Regions from separate parts of the Streptomyces sp. NPDC101237 genome, predicted to be linked through region 2. Evidence: riboswitches for the same ligand, from Rfam matches in the RefSeq annotation. Region 2 holds a riboswitch; each other region holds the start of a gene.

Region 1 (4,774 bases), on a different contig from region 2:
GCAGCGGCCGTCCTCCGTGCGGTACGACCACTTCGCACCGTCGGCCACCAGCTCCCGCACCGCCGTCACGAAGCGCTCCACGTGCTCGTCGGGCGTACCCGCGCCGAAGCTGACCCGGATCGCGTTCAGGGACTTCTCCCCCGGCGCCGCCTCCGGCGCCCCGCACTCGCCCTGGGTCCCGGGGTCGGAACCCAGCAGGGTCCGCACCAGCGGGTGGGCGCAGAAGAGGCCGTCGCGGACACCGATGCCGTACTCGGCGGACAGGGCCGCGGCGAAGTGGGAGCTGTTCCAGCCCTCGACGACGAAGGAGAGCACGCCCACCCGCGGGGCGTCGTCGCCGAAGAGGGACAGCACGCGGACCTCGGGGACCTCCGCGAGGCCCGCGCGGACCTTGGCGATCAGGTGCCGCTCGCGGGCCACCAGCGTCTCGAAGCCCGCCTCGGTGAGCGCCTTGCAGGCCGCGGCGATCGAGTAGGCCCCGATGACGTTCGGCGAGCCGGCCTCGTGGCGGGCGGCGCTCTCGTGCCACTCCACGGCCACTCCCCCGTCCTCACGCCGGGTCACCGTGCGGCTGGCGCCGCCGCCCGCGAGGTACGGCTCGGCGGCCCGCAGCCAGTCGGCGCGGCCGGCCAGGACGCCGGAGCCGAACGGCGCGTACAGCTTGTGGCCGGAGAAGGCGATCCAGTCGACGTCCAGGTCGCGCACGCTCACCGGGTGGTGCGGCGCCAGCTGGGCCGCGTCCAGCACGATCCTGGCGCCGTGCGCGTGCGCCGCGGCCGCCAGTTCCCGTACCGGCCACAGCTCACCGGTGACGTTCGAGGCGCCGGTGACGCAGACCAGGGCCGGGCCGTGGGGATCGCGGGCGGCGAGGGCGCGCTCCAGGGTCCGGACGGCCTGGGCCGGGGTGCGCGGGGCGTCCAGGTAGCTGACCCGGGCGTCCTGCCAGGGCAGCAGGCTCGCGTGGTGCTCGGTCTCGAAGACGAAGACCTGGCAGTCGGCGGGCAGGGCGCGGGCCAGGAGGTTCAGGGAGTCCGTGGTCGAACGGGTGAAGACCAGCTGGTCGTCGGGGCGGCAGTCGAGGAACTCCGCGACGGTCCTGCGGGCGTTCTCGAAGAGGTCCGTGGAGAGCTGGGAGAGGTAGCCGGCGCCGCGGTGGACGCTGCCGTAGTAGGGCGCGTACGCCGCCACGTCGTCCCAGACCCGCTGGAGCGCGGGGGCGCTGGCCGCGTAGTCGAGGGCGGCGTAGGTGACTTCGCCGCCGGTGACGAGCGGGACGGTGACATCACGTCCCAGAACGGGCAGCGGGGCACAAACCGACGGGGTGGAGACAGCGGTGGAGACGGACATGGCGGAACTCCCGTGAGAGGAAAGAAGAAGGCGGAACAGGCATGCGGACAGGTGCGCGGAAGGGGGGCTCGGCGCCCTAGCGCATTCGCTTGCTCACGGGAGACTCCCTCGGTGACCAGGATCCCCGGGCCGTGCTCGCTGGACGAGCGTGAGGGATCCGCGCTTGCCGCAGACCTCGCTGCCTACGGCCTGGTCTTCACCCGGGGCACCCCGCCACGGACGGAGGGTTGCCGGACAGTCGGCCGGGGCCTCATGACTGTCACTCATGACCTGAGAGGAAAAGTAGAGGAGATGATCGCCGGCGCGCAACCTCTGTCCGGATGACGGAACGCAGGTCGCCGCGCCGGCGCGTGATCTCCGGCCGGCGGGCTACCGGTGGGTCGCCGCCGCCCAGCGCTCCAGCACCCGCTTGGCCGCGCCCGAGTCGACCGACTCCGCGGCCCGGTCCATGCCGGCGCGGATCTGCCCGGCCAGCGTCCCGGTGCCCGGGTCCAGGGCCACCAGCGCCGCCGCCGAGTTCAGCAGCACCGCGTCGCGGACCGGCCCCGTCTCGCCGTCCAGGAGCCGGCGGGCGACCTCCGCGTTGTACGACGGGTCGCCGCCGCGCAGCGCCTCCACCGGGACCAGGCCGATGCCCACGTCCCTCGGGTCGAAGCTCTCCTCGGTGACCGTGCCGTCGCGGACGATCCAGACCCGCGAGGTGGCGGTGGTCGTCAGCTCGTCGAGGCCGTCGTCGCCGCGGAAGACCAGCGAGGAGTTGCCGCGCTCGGCGAAGACGCCCGCGACGACCGGCGCCATGCGCGGGTCCGCCACGCCGACCGCCTGGGCCCGCACCTGCGCGGGGTTGGTCAGCGGGCCGAGGATGTTGAACACCGTACGGATGCCCAGCTGGCCGCGGGCCGCGCCGGCGTGGCGCAGCGCCGGGTGGAACTTGACCGCGAAGCAGAAGGTGATGCCGGCCTCCTCGGCGACCTCGGCGACCCGCCGCGGGGTCAGGTCGAGGTTGACGCCGAGCTTCTCCAGCACGTCCGAGGCGCCGGACGCGGAGGACGCGGCCCGGTTGCCGTGCTTGACGACCTTCGCCCCGGTGCCGGCCACCACCAGCGCCGACATCGTGGAGATGTTCACCGTCTTGGCGCCGTCGCCGCCGGTGCCGACGATGTCGACCGTGCGGCCGGGCACGTCGATGACGTTGGCGTGCGCGTACATCGTGCGGACCAGCCCGTTGATCTCGTCGACCGTCTCGCCCTTGGCGCGCAGGGCGACGACGAAGCCGGCGATCTGGGCGTCGGTCGCCTGGCCGCGCATGATCTGGTCCATCGCCCAGGCCGTCGCGTCCGCGCTCTGGTCCTGGCCGTACAGCAGTGCGTTCAGCACCTCGGGCCAGGAACGGCCCGCCGCGGTGTCGCCTCCAGCGGGGGTCACAGCGCTCATGGAGCCGCTCCTGATCGTCGTACGGGGAAAAGGGTCGTCGGGGCCTACCCTATCCAGCTCCGGACACGGCGAAGGGCCCCCGTCCGTACCCCGGACGGGGGCCCTTCGGCCGTCGTGTGGCGACGCGGTCGATCAGTGGTGGCCGTGGCCGCTCGTGATCTCCTTGTACTCCTCGACGGTGGGCTTCGGGATCTGGCTGTCCTCGCCGTAGTAGGCGCTGCTCAGCTTGGCGCGGAGCTTCTCGGACCCCTTGATCTTGCGCTCGACACCGTTCTCGTCGACCCCCGCGCCGACCTCGGCCGGCTCGTACTGGTGGTGGGCCGTGAGGGTGTGCAGCTGCTCCTGGCTGAGCGGCTCGTGCACCTCGATGAACTCACCGTGCGGCAGCCGCTTGATGATGCCGGTCTCGCGACCGTGCAGCACCTTCTCGCGGTCCCGGCGCTGCAGGCCGAGGCAGATCCGCTTGGTGACGATGAACGCGATGACCGGTCCGGCGAAGAAGAAGATCCGGACGAACCAGGTCACGTCGTTGATCGACAGGTGGAAGTGGGTGGCGATGAGGTCGTTGCCACCACCGACCAGCCCGATCATGTACACGGTCACCCAGGCGACACCGAACCCGGTACGGGTCGGGGCGTTGCGCGGCCGGTCCAGGATGTGGTGCTCGCTCTTGTCGCCGGTGACCCAGGACTCGATGAACGGGTAGACCGCGATGACGCCCAGCACCAGTCCGAACAGGACGAGCGGGATGAACACGCCGAGGACCAGCGTGTGGCCCCAGAAGTTGATCTCCCAGCCCGGCATGTACCGGATCAGGCCCTCGGCGAAGCCCATGTACCAGTCGGGCTGGGCGCCGGTGGACACCTGGTCCGGACGGTAGGGGCCGATGGCCCACACCGGGTTGATCTGGGTGGTCGCCGCGATGGCCGCGATGACACCGAAGACCAGGAAGAAGAAGCCTCCGGCCTTGGCCATGTAGACCGGCAGCAGCGGCATGCCGACGACGTTCTTCTCGGTCTTTCCGGGACCCGCGAACTGCGTGTGCTTGTGGTAGAAGACCAGGATCAGGTGGCCGACCATCAGGCCGAGCATGATGCCCGGCAGCAGCAGGATGTGGATCGAGTAGAACCGCGCCACGAAGTCGTGGCCCGGGAACTCGCCGCCGAAGAGGAAGTACGAGATGTACGTGCCGACGATCGGCGTCGACAGGATGGCGCCCTCGGTGAAGCGGACGCCGGTACCGGAGAGCAGGTCGTCCGGGAGCGAGTAGCCGGTGAAGCCGGTGAACATGCCGAGGACGAACAGCAGGAAGCCGAACATCCAGTTGATCTCACGCGGCTTGCGGAAGGCGCCCGTGAAGAACACGCGCATCATGTGCACGAACATGCCCGCGAGGAAGATCAGCGCGGCCCAGTGGTGGATCTGCCGGATGAGCAGGCCACCGCGCACGTCGAAGGAGATGTGCAGGGTCGAGTTGAACGCCTCCGACATCATCTGCCCCTGGAGCGGGACATAGCTGCCGTGGTACGTCACCTCGTTCATCGACGGGTGGAAGAACAGCGTCAGATAGACACCCGTCAGGATGATGATGATGAAGCTGTACATGCACACTTCGCCCAGCATGAACGACCAGTGGTCGGGGAAGATCTTGCGCATGTTGGACTTGGCGAGGGAGTAGATCCCGAGCCGTCCGTCGGCCCAGTCGGCGACACGCTCGCCGGCCGGAGCCTTCCCGCGTGCGCGGGTCTCGTCGTTCGTCGTAGTGCTCATCCGCGCTCCCAGAAAGCAGGACCGACGGGCTCCTCGAAGTCGCCGAGCGCCTGGAGGTAGCCCTCCTCGCTCACACCGATGCGCAGCTGCGGCAGGGCGTGACCGGCCGGGCCGAAGATCACTCGGGCACCGTCGGAGAGGTCGAAGGTGGACTGGTGGCACGGGCAGAGCACGTGGTGGGTCTGCTGCTCGTACAGCGAGATCGGACAGCCCACGTGGGTGC
Region 2 (4,774 bases):
CGCGATGTCGTCGGGGAGCAGCCGGAAGTAGTCCGGCGGCGCCCACGGGGTGTGCGAGAAATGGCCGATACGCAGGTCCGGCCGCAGCCGCCGCAGCATCCGCGGGGCCAGCGCCAGGTGGTAGTCCTGGATGACGACGACCGCGCCCTGGCCCGCCTCCTGCGCCAGCGCCTCGGCGAACGCCTGGTTGTAGGCCTGGTACGACGCCCACTGGTGCCGGAACTCCGCGTCGAAGACCGGTTCCAACGGGGTCTGGTACAGCATGTGGTGGACGAACCAGAGCACCGAGTTCGCGACGCCGTTGTACGCGTCCGAGAACACGTCCGGGGCGATGTCGAGCATCCTGACCTGCTGCCCGCCGGTGTCCCCGGCCGGCAGCCGGCCGCCCTCGGCCCGCCGCACCGCCTCCCGGTCGCCGTCGCTCAGCGCCGCGCAGACCCACACCGCGTCCGCGTCCGGCCCGATCGCCGACAGGCCCGAGACCAGGCCGCCGCCGCCCCGTTTGGCGTGCAGCGAACCGTCGTCGCGCATCTCGTACGAAACCGGGCCGCGATTGGACGCGACCAGCACCTCAGCACCGCCGGTGGAAGACATACGCCTCAACCTAGCCCGGCCCGGAAACGCTCAAACGTGCGGTCACGTCCGACCCGCCGCGGTATACGGCCGTACGGCGAAGTCACGCCACCCGGCGTTCGGCGTACTCGGTGATCTCCGCCATCGGCGGCCGTTCCTCGGTGTCCACGGAGTAGGTGCGCGGTTCGAAGCCGTCCTCGCCCCGTTCGAACTGGGTCAGGGCGGGCCGGATCAGATGGCCGCGGGCCAGCCGCAGCTGGGCGGTGCGGTAGATCGCGGCGGACATCCGGCCGAGGGCCTGGCCGTCCTGGTGTCGGTGCTTGCGCACGCCGACGTCGACCTGGGCCAGGGCGTCCAGGCCGACCAGGTGCAGGGCGTCGACCAGCATGCCCAGCTCCACGCCGTAGCCGACCGGGAACGGGAGCTGTTCGAGGAGCGAGCGGCGGGCCGCGTACTCGCCGCCGAGCGGCTGGACGAACCCGGCCAGCTGCGGCCAGTGCATGTTCAGCAGCGGGCGGGCCATCAGCTCGGTGACCCGGCCGCCCTGTCCGGCCGAACCGGCGAGCGGGCGGTCGTACATCGCCTTGACCAGGTCCACGTCCGGGTCGGTCAGCAGCGGGCCGACGATGCCGGTGACGAAGTCGGAGGAGAACTCCCGCAGGTCGGCGTCGACGAAGCAGACGATGTCCCCGGTGGTGACCAGGAGCGAGCGCCAGAGCACCTCGCCCTTGCCGGGGACGGCGGGGATGCGCGGCAGGATCATGTCGCGGTGCACGACCCGGGCGCCGGCCGCCGCGGCCACCGCCGCCGTACGGTCGGTGGAACCGGAGTCGACGACCACGACCTCGTCGACGAGCGGCGCCTGCCGCATCAGGTCGTGGCGGATGATCGCGACGATGTCACCGACCGTCTCCTCCTCGTTGAGCGCGGGCAGCACGACGGAGACGGTCTGACCGGTGCGCTGCTTGGCGGCGAGTATCCGGTGCAGCGGACGTTCGTTCATGGACCAGGAGCGGGTGGCCAGCCAGCGCTCGACTTCTTCCAGCACAGTCAGCGGCTCCTCACTGTCACGATCACACTGCGGGGTGTGACCCATCTCGCGGTTCGGACGACTATCTCAACTGTCCTGGCCTTCGGTTACAGTCTTGAACAACGCCGATGACCATCGCATGTCCTGGGGTCACCGGCCGTTGACAACCGCATACCGCTCATCCAGAGGGGCAGAGGGATACGGCCCGATGAAGCCCCGGCAACCCTCCAGTCGGCTCTCGCTGATCGCTGTCGATCACTCGCGGGGCTCCCGGCTAGGGAAGGTGCCAAATCCGTCTCACGGCGAGATGCGTCGTGAGGAAGATGAGGAGAAAGGGCCTCGCCTCACATGGCTGTGCAGACTGCTGCGACCACCACCGACCCCGCGACCGTCGACCTCGGTCCCGCCACCGCACTGAGCTGCCGCGAGTGCGGCCACCGCGTGCCGCTCGGCCCGGTGTTCGCCTGCGAGGAGTGTTTCGGCCCGCTCGAGATCGCGTACGACTTCTCGGCCTACGACACCGAGGAGCTGCGCAAGCGCATCGAAGCGGGTCCCGCGAACATCTGGCGCTACGCGCCGCTGCTGCCCGTCCCCGCGGACGTGGCGACCAAGCCGAACATCAACCCGGGCTGGACCAAGCTCGTCCAGGCCGACAACCTGGCCAGGGAGCTGGGCGTCACCGGCGGCCTGTACGTCAAGGACGACTCCGGCAACCCGACGCACTCCTTCAAGGACCGCGTCGTCGCCCAGGCCGTCGAGGCCGCGCGCGCCTTCGGCTACACCACGCTCTCCTGCTCCTCCACCGGCAACCTCGCCGGCGCGGTCGGTGCCGCCGCCGCGCGGGCCGGCTTCCGCTCCTGCGTGTTCATCCCGCACGACCTGGAGCAGGGCAAGATCGTCATGGCCGCGATCTACGGCGGCGAGCTCGTCGGCATCGAGGGCAACTACGACGACGTGAACCGTTTCTGCTCCGAGCTGATCGGCGACTCGGCCGGTGAGGGCTGGGGCTTCGTCAACGTCAACCTGCGTCCCTACTACGCGGAGGGCTCCAAGACCCTGGCGTACGAGATCTGCGAGCAGCTCGGCTGGCGGATCCCGGACCAGCTGGTGATCCCGATCGCCTCGGGCTCGCAGCTCACGAAGATCGACAAGGGGCTGCAGGAGCTGATCAAGCTCGGGCTGGTCGAGGACAGGCCGTACAAGATCTTCGGTGCGCAGGCCGAGGGATGCTCGCCGGTGTCGGTGGCCTACAAGGCGGGCCACGACGTGGTCCGGCCGCAGAAGCCGAACACGATCGCCAAGTCCCTCGCCATCGGCAACCCGGCCGACGGACCCTATGTGCTGGACATCGCGCGCCGTACCGGCGGTGCGGTGGAGGACGTCACCGACGAGCAGGTCGTCGACGCGATCAAGCTGCTCGCGCGGACCGAGGGAATCTTCGCGGAGACCGCCGGCGGGGTGACGGTCGGCGTCACCAGGAAGCTCATCGAGAACGGGCAGATCGATCCGTCGAAGTCGGTCGTCGTACTGAACACGGGTGACGGACTGAAGACGCTGGACGCCGTGGCGGGGACCGGTCTGACGGCCACCATCCGGCCCACGCTCGAGTCGTTCCGTGAAGCCGGGCTCGCCTGAGCCGGCCCTGTCCATTCCAGCGCGTCGCCCCATCGGAGGTTCACACGTGAGCGTCACCGTTCGCATCCCCACCATCCTGCGCACCTACACCGGTGGCCAGGCCGAGGTCAGCGCCGAAGGAGGCACCCTCGGCGAGGTCATATCCGACCTGGAGAGGAACCACACCGGTATCGCCGGCCGGGTGCTCGACGACGAGGGCAAGCTGCGCCGCTTCGTCAACGTGTACGTCAATGACGACGACGTGCGGTTCGAGCAGGGACTGGAGACGGCCACGCCCGACGGCGCCGGTGTCTCCATCATCCCGGCCGTGGCCGGCGGCTGATCCGCCGTTCCGCTGACAGGCTGATCGAATGACCGAACATTACCTTCGGTAAGGCCGATCACCGAGTGTTCATCCGATTGCCCCCTCCGTGAGAGAAGCGGAGGGGGCAATTCTGTGTGGTTGAGCGCGGTACAGTTGGGGAACGCGATCCCGATCTCCAGGTCGGGAGCCCCGTATTCGATACCGCAGGCCCGCCAAGAAGTAACCAAAGTGCGCGGCCGTACGCGGCTTTTGCGGCTTTTATAGGGCCCGACTTGCCCTGAATTCAGCCGAATTCTCACTACATTCCGGACCCTTCCCGTCCAGAATTCTCGTCCGATTGACCTGTTGCAGACGGCAGTTGGGCAGATACATTCAGCCGCGGTCGACGCGTTCCGGCGCACGCCCCCAACCATTGGGGAGTGAGGTCTGACCCGGATCCGCGAAGTGTGGATCTGTGCAAGGGCCAGTAATAGGGGAGTTAGGCATGGCTCAGGGCACCGTCAAGTGGTTCAACGCGGAGAAGGGGTACGGCTTCATCGCGGTCGACGGTGGTGCGGATGTTTTCGTCCACTACAGCGCGATCCAGATGGACGGCTACCGCACCCTGGAGGAAGGTCAGCGGGTCGATTTCGAGATCTCGCAGGGCCAGAAGGGGCCGCAGGCGGACATGGTCCGGCTCGCGACCAGCTGAAGCACGCGCCGACTGACAGCGTCGTTCTTCCTTCTTGTCGGAGGGCTCGTATCCCATGGGGAGTCATGGGTTACGAGCCCTTTGGCATGCCCCGGACATCGAGGCGGCGCGCGGACGGGCGCGGACGTGCCGCGGCCGCGGCGCGCCCCCGGTCCGGCCGGGCTTCCCGCGCCCGTCCGTCACCCGGCCACCCCCCCTGAACGAGCCCCCGCTTCGCGAGGGCGCCTTGCACTCTCGATGGGCGAGTGCTAATCATTGGCGTTAGCACTCTGAAGGTGAGAGTGACAAAAATGGACCGGGTCGGTGAGGCCCGCAGGCCGGGTGGGGCAAAGGACCCACGGGTCGGCGAGCCGTCCGTCGCGGGCGCGGGCGCGGTCCGTAAAGACTCACCCCCAGTCCTGGAGGGACCACTTCACATGGCCAAGATCATCGCGTTCGACGAGGAGGCGCGGCGCGGCCTTGAGCGCGGTATGAACCAGCTCGCCGACGCCGTCAAGGTCACCCTCGGCCCCAAGGGCCGCAACGTCGTCCTTGAGAAGAA
Region 3 (4,774 bases), on a different contig from region 2:
TTGTGCGGAATGCCCTGCGCGGAGGCGATCGCCTCCGCCTTGAGCGAGGAGTCGTCGGCTGCCGCGGCCAGCTCCAGTGCCGCCCGCACCGCATAGTCCGCTCTCGCTGAGATCCGCATGGCCCGATTGTCCCTCACCACTGTGTCCGTCCGGCACCGGATGCGTCGTCAGGCCGGCAGGGTGAACGACGGATGTACGCCGTTGAGGAAGTAGTCACCGACCTCGCGCAGCCGGTGCGCGACGGGCTGTCGCAGCGTGTGCGTCCGGGCGTCGCGCCAGAAGCGGTCGAAGCCGTGCCAGGAGGAGGCGGCGTCGGCGCCGATGACGTCCAGGGCGCGGGCGGTGATGTCTTCCGCGGCCCGGGAGGCGGCGGACTCGGCCACGCTCGCGAGGACCGCGATCTGCGCGCACTCCTCGTCGTCGAGGTCGTCGCCTCGTGCGAGGCCGCTCGCCAGGGCGTCCACCGCCTGGTCGGCGAGGGCGGAGGCGGCACGGGCGGCGACAGCGAGTTCGCCGTACGCGGTCACCGCGTACGGATCCTGCGTCGGGCCGTCGGGCCAGGGCTGCGGCGAGAAGGGCTGCCAGGGCGACCGCCTGCCCCTTCGGTGCTCGCGGACCTCCGCCAGCATCCCCTCGGCCACGCCGACACAGAACTGGACGGAGACCAGACGCGCGGTCGGTGCCGCCAACGAGGCGAAGGGAGACATCACGCTCTCGTCCGGCGACACGGAGCCGAGCACCTCGTCCGCCGTGACCGGTACGGACGAGAACTCCACGTCGGCACCGGCCGCCAGCCGCCGGCCGAAGGTGTCGCCACCGCCGCTCACGACACCCGGGTGGGCGGGATCGACCAGGACGGCGAACGGCTCACCGGTGTCGTGCCGGGCGGCTCGGACCAGCAGCCTGTCGGCGACGCCGATCCCGGTGGCGTACCTCTGGCAGCCGTTGAGGAGATGACCGCCCGTCGCCGATGTCAGGACGAGCGACGGTTCGTGGGAGGCGATGCCGCCTCCCCAGAACCACTGCCCCGACGTGGATTCCCGCTCAGTGACGGCCGCACGGTCCGGGTCGGCGAAGAACCAGGGGCTGAAGGAGAGGAAGTAGTGGTTGCCCAGCAGGCTGCCGATGGCACCGTCCGACGCGGAGACGGTCCGTACGACCGCGTAGGCCGTACGCCAATCGGCACCTCCGCCTCCGTGTTCGGTCGGCGCCAGCAGCGTCAGCAGCCCCGATTCACGCAGCCGTGCGACCTCTTCCAGCGGTGCTTTGCCGGCGTGTTCGCGCTCGGCAGCGTCCGTGGCCAGATCGTCCGCCAGCTCGCGGGCTATGTGCAGCCAGTCGACCTGTCCGGCTCCCGCGTCGGTCGCGTCCTCCGCGGATACCGTCACGTCCGCACCAGCGCCGTCGTGCGACAGCGGCTGTCGGCACGGCTCAGTGCTGCGATCATGATGTCTTCCTCCAGGAGACCGTTGACGACGCGGCGCACGGCGAGAGCGCGGCGATGCGTGGTGACGCGTCGGCCTCATTCATCCTCACCCCCCTTTCGATCAGCGTCAACGTTTCCCTAGTAATCCGATCGGAAAACTAGGAATGGTGCGGCGATCCGGCCGATTCACGTCCCCGGGTGGCGGATTCGCCATGCCGGGCGGCGCGATGAGCGGTCCTCGTGTGTGGCGTGCTCGACGGTCTTCGGCGGTGCCGCGCGGGGAGTCCGGCGGGACGAGCGCGGAGACGGCCCTGCCACCGTTTCGGACACCGCGGCGGACGAGGGCACCCTCGGTCAGAGGATGTCGTGACCCCGGGTGGCGCCGCCGACGTGCCGGACGAGTGAGAAGACCGTCCGACGGCGCAGGGTGAAGCCGATCGACTCGTACAGCCGAATCGCGTTCGTGTTGGTGGCCGCGGCGTGCAGGAACGGGCGTTCGCCGCGCTCCTTGATGCCGGCGGCGACCGCGCGGACGAGACGGGTGGCCAGGCCCCGGCCGCGGTGGTCGGGGTCGGTGCACACGGCGCTGATCTCGGTCCAGCCGGGCGGGTGCAAGCGCTCACCGGCCATCGCGATCAGTCGGCCGCGGTGGCGGATGCCGAGGTAGGTGCCCATCTCGACGGTGCGGGGAAGGTAGGGGCCCGGCGTGGTGCGGGCGACCAGGTCGAGGATCTCCGGCACGTCGTCGGGCCCCAGCCGTACGGCTTCGGAGTCAGGTGCGGCCCGCAGGGAGACGTCCACGAGCTGGACACCTCGTCCGGTGCGCACAACCTCCCAGCCGGCCGGCGCCTCGGTGATGCCTCGCACCGAGGCGGTGCCGCCAGGTTCGACGAGCGTGGCGAGATCGGCCCAGGCGCGCGGGTCGCGTGCGTCGGACATGGCGTGGAAGGGGGCCATGTCCCGGGGATAGCGGACGGCGTGGCCGACGCGTCGGGCGAGGTGGGCGTGCGGGCCGGTGAGCGCTGCCCAGGTGGGGTTGTCCAGGACGTCGGAGGGGCTCGCGGCGAGAGGGGTGACGGACATGGTGGGGCGGTCTCCGCGGTTCGGCTCGTGGGGATCGACGGCACGATCGGTGACGGACAACAGATGCGCGTACGACCGCACGCGACCTCGAGAACGACGCGCGGCGGACCCGAGAACTGCGTAGATGGCGTCGCCGTCGCCCTTCCGGCTGCCGACGCCGTTCGCGCTTGCCGAACGTCATCCGGTCAGGTCGGCACCTGGGACTCCCCACCGCAGCGGGAGGGCGGGGCCGGCCGGTGCGTCGGGGCCTGACGCCGAAGCCGATGAACCACGTGCGTGGTTCCAGTCCAGGATCTGGACTGCCGCTCCTGCGGCCTCCAGGCCATGGCAGCGGGCGTGGTGACGGCGTCCGATGCCGTCGAGGTCGAGATGGCAGCCGAAGGCGGGGTGGGCGGTCAGGCGACGGGCGTAGGCCCACAGGGTGGGATGACCGGCGATGCGCTGGACCGCGCCCGCGTCGAGATGGTGGCGATGCACGGTGTCGAGCTGGACCAGGGCGACCCACAACTCGACGTCCGCGGCGGTGACTTCGTCGCGGATCATGTAGGTCCGCCCGAGCAGCCACCGCTCCAGTGCTCCCAGCGTCTCCAGCAACGTCACCAGCGCCGCTTCACGTTCCTCCGGCTCCCCGCCGGCCGAACCGGCGCTCTGGGCGGCCTCGTTCATGCGCTGAGCGCACATTCGCTCGACGGCGTCGATCTCCGAATCGGCACCGCACGGGTAGAGCGCGGACCGGCCGCCACCGAATCTCCCGGCGAGGTCGCGCATGATGTCCGGGGCGTGGGTGCTGACGATCCGTCCGGACCAGCCGTCGCTGAGCACCGGCGCCGTGGGCGGGCCGGTGAATCGGTGGGCGCTCGCCTCGTACAGCGGACGCAGAACCGAGTGGCCGCCTTCCGGGCCGTCCGGCACGGCGGGCAGGAAGGTGACCGGACAGGCGGCGTCAAGGCCGAGGAGGCTGTGGGCGACCGCGATGCGCAGTCCGTCGGGACCGGCCGTCGACAGATGAAGGCGGTAGCGGCCGGGAACGGCGTAGTGGCCGCTGCGCGCATCCCTTCCGATGCGGCCCCGGAAGGCCGGTGCCGACTGGTGGGACGTGTGTGCGGCCGACGGTGTGACGGTCATGGCTCTCCCAGGAAGCGGGCGCGGACGTATCCGCGGCGGAAGCGGCGTCGAAGGGGAGAGCAGGACTCACCTGCGCCCACCGGACGGGACGGCTCCTCGGTGAGACCGGGGGCGTCGTCAGTGCGCTACGCGCGTGCCTCGGTCCTCCCGGCGCCCGATCGCACTGCAGACGCGCAGCAGGTCGATGTGGCGGCGCGAGGTGAGAAGGAGAGACGGACGGGTCACTCGGACGGTGACCGGACCACAACGCCTCATGCTTCCCTATCCGTTCACTAGGATTCCCTCAGTGAGTGTCGATCCGGCCGACCTCGGCGTCAAGAGGCTCGTCTCGCATCGCGGACGCGCCGGTGGACGTCGACGTCGGCGCACTCCGCACGGTTCGGAGCGGTCAAGGGCGCCCGAACGACCGTCCTCCCCGCCGGTCCGTCCCGCCTCGATCGGATCGCCTGGTCCCGGATCCCGTACACACGACTGCCACGAAGCTGTCACACGCGGACCGGAATGCGGGTTCGGCCACGGCCCGTTGCCCCTGGCATGACTGTGGGAGTGGTACTCAACGCGTCCAACGCCGCGAACCAGGTCGACGCCACCGTACGGCTGGCCGAGGAGACCGCGGAGTCCGGGCTCGCCTCGGCCTGGTTCGGACAGACCTTCGGCGCGGACTCGCCGCAGCTCGCGGCGATCGTCGGACGGGAGGTGCCCGGACTGCAGGTCGGCACCTCCGCGATCCCCGTCTTCGGCCGCCATCCGCTGCTGGTCTCCAGCCAGGCCCTGACCGCCCAGGCCGCCACCCACGGCCGCTACCACCTCGGCCTGGCTCTGGGCACCAGGCTGCTGACGGAGACGGGCTTCGGTCTGCCCTTCGAACGCCCCGTCGCCCGGCTGCGCGAGTTCCTCACCGCGCTGCGGCAGCTGACGGAGACGGGCACCGCCGATTTCCACGGTGAGCTGCTCACGGCCACCACCCCGTTCCCGTCCCGGGTGCCGGGGGCGGAGGACGGCGTCCCGCTGCTGGTCGCCGCGATGGGGCCGCAGGCGCTGCGGGTCAGCGGTGAGCTGGCGGACGGGATCCTGCCGTACCTGGCGGGTCCGCGGGCCCTCGCGGAGCACGTCGTGCCCGCGCTGCATGCCGCCGCCGAG
Region 4 (4,774 bases), on a different contig from region 2:
CGGGGTTCATACGGCGGCTGCTCTCAGGCCCGCTTCGAGGTCGGCGATCAGGTCGCCGACGCCTTCGATGCCGACCGACAGCCGTACGAGGCCAGGCGTGACGCCTGCGGCGAGCTGCTGGTCCGGGGCGAGCTGGGCGTGGGTGGTGGAGGCGGGATGGATGACCAGGCTGCGTACGTCACCGATGTTCGCGAGATGGCTGAACAGCCGGAGTCCCTCGACGAAGCGCCGGCCCGCTTCCCGGCCGCCGGCGAGTTCGAACGCCAGGACCGCTCCCGTGCCGCGTGGCAGATAGCGCTTGGCCTGCGTCCGCCATGGGCTGGAGGCGAGGCCGGCGTAATGCACCCGCGTCACCTGGGGCTGTTCCTCCAGCCATTGCGCGAGGGTCCGGGCGTTGGCCACGTGCCGTTCGATGCGCAGGCTGAGGGTTTCCAGGCCCTGCAGGAGCAGGAAGCTGTTGAACGGTGAGACGGCCGGTCCCAGATCCCGGACCAGCCGGGTACGCAGACGCAGCGCGTAGGCGAGGCCGAGATCGGAGAAGGAGTCCCAGTAGGACAGCCCGTTGTAGGTCGGGTCCGGACGGGTCAGCCCCGGCCAACGGCCGGGATCGGCGCCGAAGTCGAAGCGCCCGCTGTCCACGACGATCCCGCCGATGCCGGTGCCGTGCCCGGAGAGGAACTTGGTGGTCGAGTGCACGACTATGTCGGCACCGTGCTCCATGGGCCGCAGCAGGTACGGGGTGAGCACGGTGTTGTCGACGACGAGCGGGACGCCGGCCTCGTGGGCGATGCGGGCCACCGCCTCGGTGTCGAGGACGTTGCCGCGCGGGTTGCCGATGGTCTCGCCGAAGAACGCCTTCGTGGTCGGGCGTACGGCGGTGTACCAGGCACCCAGGTCGTCCGGGTCGTCGACGAAGGTGACATCGATGCCGAAGTCCGCGAACGTGTGCTCCAGAAGGGTGCGGGTGCCGCCGTACAGGGACGACGAGGCGACGATGTGGTCGCCCGCACGGGCCAGGTTGAACAGGGCGAGGCTCGTGGCGGCCTGGCCGCTGGCCACGGCGACGGCCGCCGAACCGCCCTCCAGCGCGGCGATACGCTCCTCGGCCACGGCGGTGGTCGGGTTGGACAGCCGGGTGTAGGCGTGAGTGGTCAGGTCAGCCAGCTCGAAAGCCGCGGCGGCGTGCGCGGTGTCCCGGAAGACGTAGCTGGTGGCGAGGTGGATCGGCACCGCGCGTGCGCCGGTCGAGGGGTCGGGGACGGCACCGGAGTGCACTTGGCGGGTCTCGAACGCCCAGTCGGTCATCGGCCGGTCTCCTGCCTGGCCAGGACATCGGACCACCAGCGCTCGGCGACCCGGGGATGCGAGCGCAGCCAGCCGACGACCGCGTTCTCCCCGAAGGCCGCGAGAAGGGGGTTGTCCGGATCGTCGGTGACGCCCCGGCTCAGCGCCGCCAGCTCCGGGGGCAGTCGGAGCGGCTTGACGACCGCGTCCAGGCGCGGGCCCAGGAAGAAGGGGATCGAGTAGCGGTGAACGCCCGACCGGGGGCTGACGACCCGGTGCTGAGTGGCCTTCAGATAGCCCTGGGTGGCGATCTCCAGCATCTCGCCGATGTTGAAGACGAAGGCGTCGGGCACGGGCACCGCGTCGATCCACTCGCCGTCCTCGCGGCGCACCTGGAGCCCGCCCACCTCGTCCTGTTGCAGCAGGGCGAGGTAGCCGTAGTCCTTGTGGGCGCCGACGCCCTGGTCGGCGTCCTCGGCAGCGCGCGGCGGATAGTGCACGATCTTCACGTGCACGGCCGCCTCGTCGTCGAACCACTGGTCGAAGTAGCCCTCCTCCTGTCCGAGGGCCGCAGCGAGCGCCCGCAGCACCTCACGGCTCACCCGCAGCGCCTCCGCCTGCCAGCGCAGCACGATGCCCCTCAACTCCGGCAGCGCGGAGGGCCATTGGTTGGGGCCGATCAGGCGCAGGTAGTCGGGATCCGCCGGGCCGGTCTCCAGCGCCGCCCGTTCGGGACCGATGTCGATCTGCTCACGCCAGTCGGCGCCGCCCGCCGTGTATTCGGTGCCGGTGCGGGTATAGCCGCGGAACTGGGGCGAGTTGAGGTTCTCGATCTCCAGCCGCTCCTCCTCCGCCAGCGCGAAGAAGCTGCGGGCCGCGCTGAGCACCTCCTCCCGCAGCGCTGCCGGGACGCCGTGCCCGGTGACGTAGAAGAAGCCGACCTCGTGCGCGGCGGAGCGGAGTTCGGCGAGAAAGGCGCCGCGGTCCGCGTCCGGGGCACGGAAACGGGAGATGTCGATGACGGGCAGGGCTGTGGACTGGGCCATGGGAGGTTCCTTCACGGCAGGGCGGACGCGCGAGCCTTCCCGCCGCGCCCGAAGGGCGGCCGGCCGAGGGCGCTCGAAGGCCGCGGGCAGCGGGAGGAAGGCGAGATCGGGAGCCGTCGGACGGCTATCGGCAACAGACCTGGTCGAACTGGTCGGCGCGGCGGCTCACCCAGAACGGGTCGAGCGGCACCGTGTGTGCCGGGCCAGTGGTCTCCATGGTCGGATCAAAGCACAGCCGGAAAGAAGCGTCCACCATGCGTCCCGGGGGTGAGATGCCTTCCGCCATGGTCGACCTCGATCCGGCGCGTGGCGAGCACCGCTCGGGGTGCTTCCCGAGCTGGCCGGTTCCTGAGCCGGATCCGCTCCCGGTCCGACTGCCCCCTGCAGGGCGTCCCTTTCCCGCCATTGACGTACGACGAGACCACTCCGTATGGTCACGAACGGCATTGAGTGTCAGCGTCAAGCCCTGGCTCGCTGATCGGCAACCCTCCCACGCGGCGGGGTGCTCCAGGTGAAAGCCCGGCGGGATCATCGACGATCTCTGCAAGCGCGTGGCCCCGTGACCGGGGCCGGGATTATGTGGAGGACCGACATGCGGCACGGTGGTGACCTCAGCGCCCGCTACGCCGGCGCCACCGTGTTCTCACGGCTCTCGCGCCGGCGCCACATCGACCTCAAGCGCTCGACCAGCTGCCTCTGTCAGGACTGACGGGCCCTCCCGCCGCCGCTCGCGGTACGCGCCCGCGCTCACCGCACCGGCCTGCGCCTGATCTCCGTCTGTCTTTGATCCCCGTTTCCGACTGAACCCCCCCTGCACAGCGCTCCCCCGGCACCGCTGTCGCGCCGACCGGGACCGCACGCCCGCGCCCGGCCATGCCCCGCACCACACCGTGCCCGGTGACACGACGAGGAGAAGCCCTCCGTGACTGCACTTTCCGATGTCAGAACCTCCCGGTGGGCGGCTCTTACCGCCCTGGCGACCACCGGTGTCCTGCTGACCGCCTGTGGCTCCGGCGGCGGTGATTCCGGCGGCGCCTCCGGACAGCCCAGGTCCGGCGGCACCCTGACCTTCGCGGTGGGCTCGGACTCCGGTTGCGTGGACCCGCAGCAGGTCGGCAGCAACGAGACCATCTACTCGGTGCGCCAGATCGTGGACTCCCTGACCGACCAGGACCCCAGGACCGGCAAGATCGTGCCATGGCTGGCGAAGAGCTGGGACGTCAGCTCCGACGCCACGTCGTTCACCTTCCACCTGCGCTCCGGTGTCACCTTCAGCGACGGCTCGAAGCTGACCGCGCAGGTGGTCAAGGACAACTTCGACGCGGTGCCCGGTCTCGGCGCCCTGGGCACCCTCGCCGAGGGCTATCTGAGCGGCGTCAAGGGCACCACGGTGATCGACCCGCTCACCGTGAAAGTCACTTTCGGTCAGCCCAACGCCCAGTTCCTGCAGGCCACTTCGACCCACTCGCTGGGCATCGAGTCGTCGGCGAGTGTCAAGAAGACCCCGCAGCAGAAGTGCAGCGACGGGGTGATCGGATCCGGGCCCTTCGTGCTGAAGCAGTACGTGCAGAACCAGTCGATCACTCTGGCCAAGCGCACCGGCTACGCCTGGGGTTCCTCGCTGTGGAGCAAGAAGGGCGAGGCGTACCTGGACAGGCTGGTGTTCAAGGTAGTGCCCGAGGCGGGTGTGCGGGCGGGCAGTCTCCAGTCCGGCCAGGTGGACGCGATCAGCAGCGTCGGCAAGGCCAACGAGGCGGCGCTCAAGGGCGGCCAGGTCACCCTCCCCCGGCGGGCCAACCCCGGCGTGGTGTTCGGCCTCGGCCTCAACAACGCCCGCCCGGCGCTCAGGGACGCCAGGGTGCGGCAGGCGATCCTGGTCGCCCTCGACCGGCAGCAGATCGCCGACACCGTCTTCCCCACCGGCACCCGGGCGGCGACCAGCGTCCTGGCGCACACCACGCCCGACTACACCGACCTCGCGTCCGGTCTGGCCTTCGACGTGGCCAAGGCCAGATCCGAGCTGGACGCGGCCGGCTGGAAGACCGGCAGCGACGGGATCCGCGCCAAGGACGGCAGGAAACTGACCCTGACCGTCAAGTGGTTCCCCAACGCGGCCACCAACCAGCCCGCTTTGGAGCTGGTCCAGCAGCAGCTCAAGGCCGTGGGTGTGGACGTGGTCCTCAAGCAGCTCCAGGTCACCCAGTTCGCCACCACGCTCCAGTCCGGCGACTTCGACGCGGTGTGGGGGAACGTGACCCGCGCCGACCCCGACATCCTGCGCAGCTCCTTCTCCACCAAGCTGGCCAACTTCTACCACCTGCCCCCCAGCCCCCTCGACACGGCGCTGTCCGAACAGGCCGCGACCGTCGACGCCGCCAAGCGCAAGCAACTGGTCACCCAGGCACAGCAGTTGCTGGTCCAGAACGCCTACTACGTGCCCGTGG

What was found. A riboswitch is a leader RNA that binds a small molecule or an ion and turns the genes downstream of it on or off. The one in region 2 is predicted to bind S-adenosylmethionine.
Region 1: another riboswitch for S-adenosylmethionine. It lies ahead of ACIRQ9_RS07590 (aminotransferase class V-fold PLP-dependent enzyme); the one in region 2 lies ahead of thrC (threonine synthase).
Region 3: another riboswitch for S-adenosylmethionine. It lies ahead of ACIRQ9_RS32525 (GNAT family N-acetyltransferase); the one in region 2 lies ahead of thrC (threonine synthase).
Region 4: another riboswitch for S-adenosylmethionine. It lies ahead of ACIRQ9_RS32405 (putative leader peptide); the one in region 2 lies ahead of thrC (threonine synthase).

Annotation. Positions count from the first base shown of each region.
Region 1 is NZ_JBIWNY010000003.1:366,360-371,133, reverse strand. Features, by position in the region: gene ACIRQ9_RS07590 (aminotransferase class V-fold PLP-dependent enzyme) at 1-1,347, opposite strand, end outside; SAM riboswitch class IV at 1,502-1,618, opposite strand; gene trpD (anthranilate phosphoribosyltransferase) at 1,717-2,781, opposite strand; gene ACIRQ9_RS07580 (cytochrome bc complex cytochrome b subunit) at 2,914-4,551, opposite strand; gene ACIRQ9_RS07575 (Rieske 2Fe-2S domain-containing protein) at 4,548-4,774, opposite strand, start outside.
Region 2 is NZ_JBIWNY010000006.1:141,970-146,743, forward strand. Features, by position in the region: gene ACIRQ9_RS11900 (trehalose-6-phosphate synthase) at 1-594, opposite strand, end outside; gene ACIRQ9_RS11905 (glucosyl-3-phosphoglycerate synthase) at 677-1,621, opposite strand; SAM riboswitch class I at 1,779-1,933, shown strand; gene thrC (threonine synthase) at 1,952-3,238, shown strand; gene ACIRQ9_RS11915 (MoaD/ThiS family protein) at 3,285-3,560, shown strand; gene ACIRQ9_RS11920 (cold-shock protein) at 4,027-4,233, shown strand; gene groL (chaperonin GroEL) at 4,650-4,774, shown strand, end outside.
Region 3 is NZ_JBIWNY010000027.1:86,696-91,469, forward strand. Features, by position in the region: gene ACIRQ9_RS32515 (Rrf2 family transcriptional regulator) at 1-119, opposite strand, end outside; gene ACIRQ9_RS32520 (acyl-CoA dehydrogenase family protein) at 168-1,388, opposite strand; gene ACIRQ9_RS32525 (GNAT family N-acetyltransferase) at 1,781-2,509, opposite strand; SAM riboswitch class IV at 2,668-2,778, opposite strand; partial or broken gene ACIRQ9_RS32530 (glutathione S-transferase C-terminal domain-containing protein) at 2,792-3,634, opposite strand; gene ACIRQ9_RS32535 (LLM class F420-dependent oxidoreductase) at 4,169-4,774, shown strand, end outside.
Region 4 is NZ_JBIWNY010000027.1:58,320-63,093, forward strand. Features, by position in the region: gene ACIRQ9_RS32395 (O-acetylhomoserine aminocarboxypropyltransferase/cysteine synthase family protein) at 7-1,305, opposite strand; gene ACIRQ9_RS32400 (isopenicillin N synthase family dioxygenase) at 1,302-2,330, opposite strand; SAM riboswitch class IV at 2,773-2,886, shown strand; gene ACIRQ9_RS32405 (putative leader peptide) at 2,923-3,039, shown strand; gene ACIRQ9_RS32410 (ABC transporter substrate-binding protein) at 3,253-4,774, shown strand, end outside.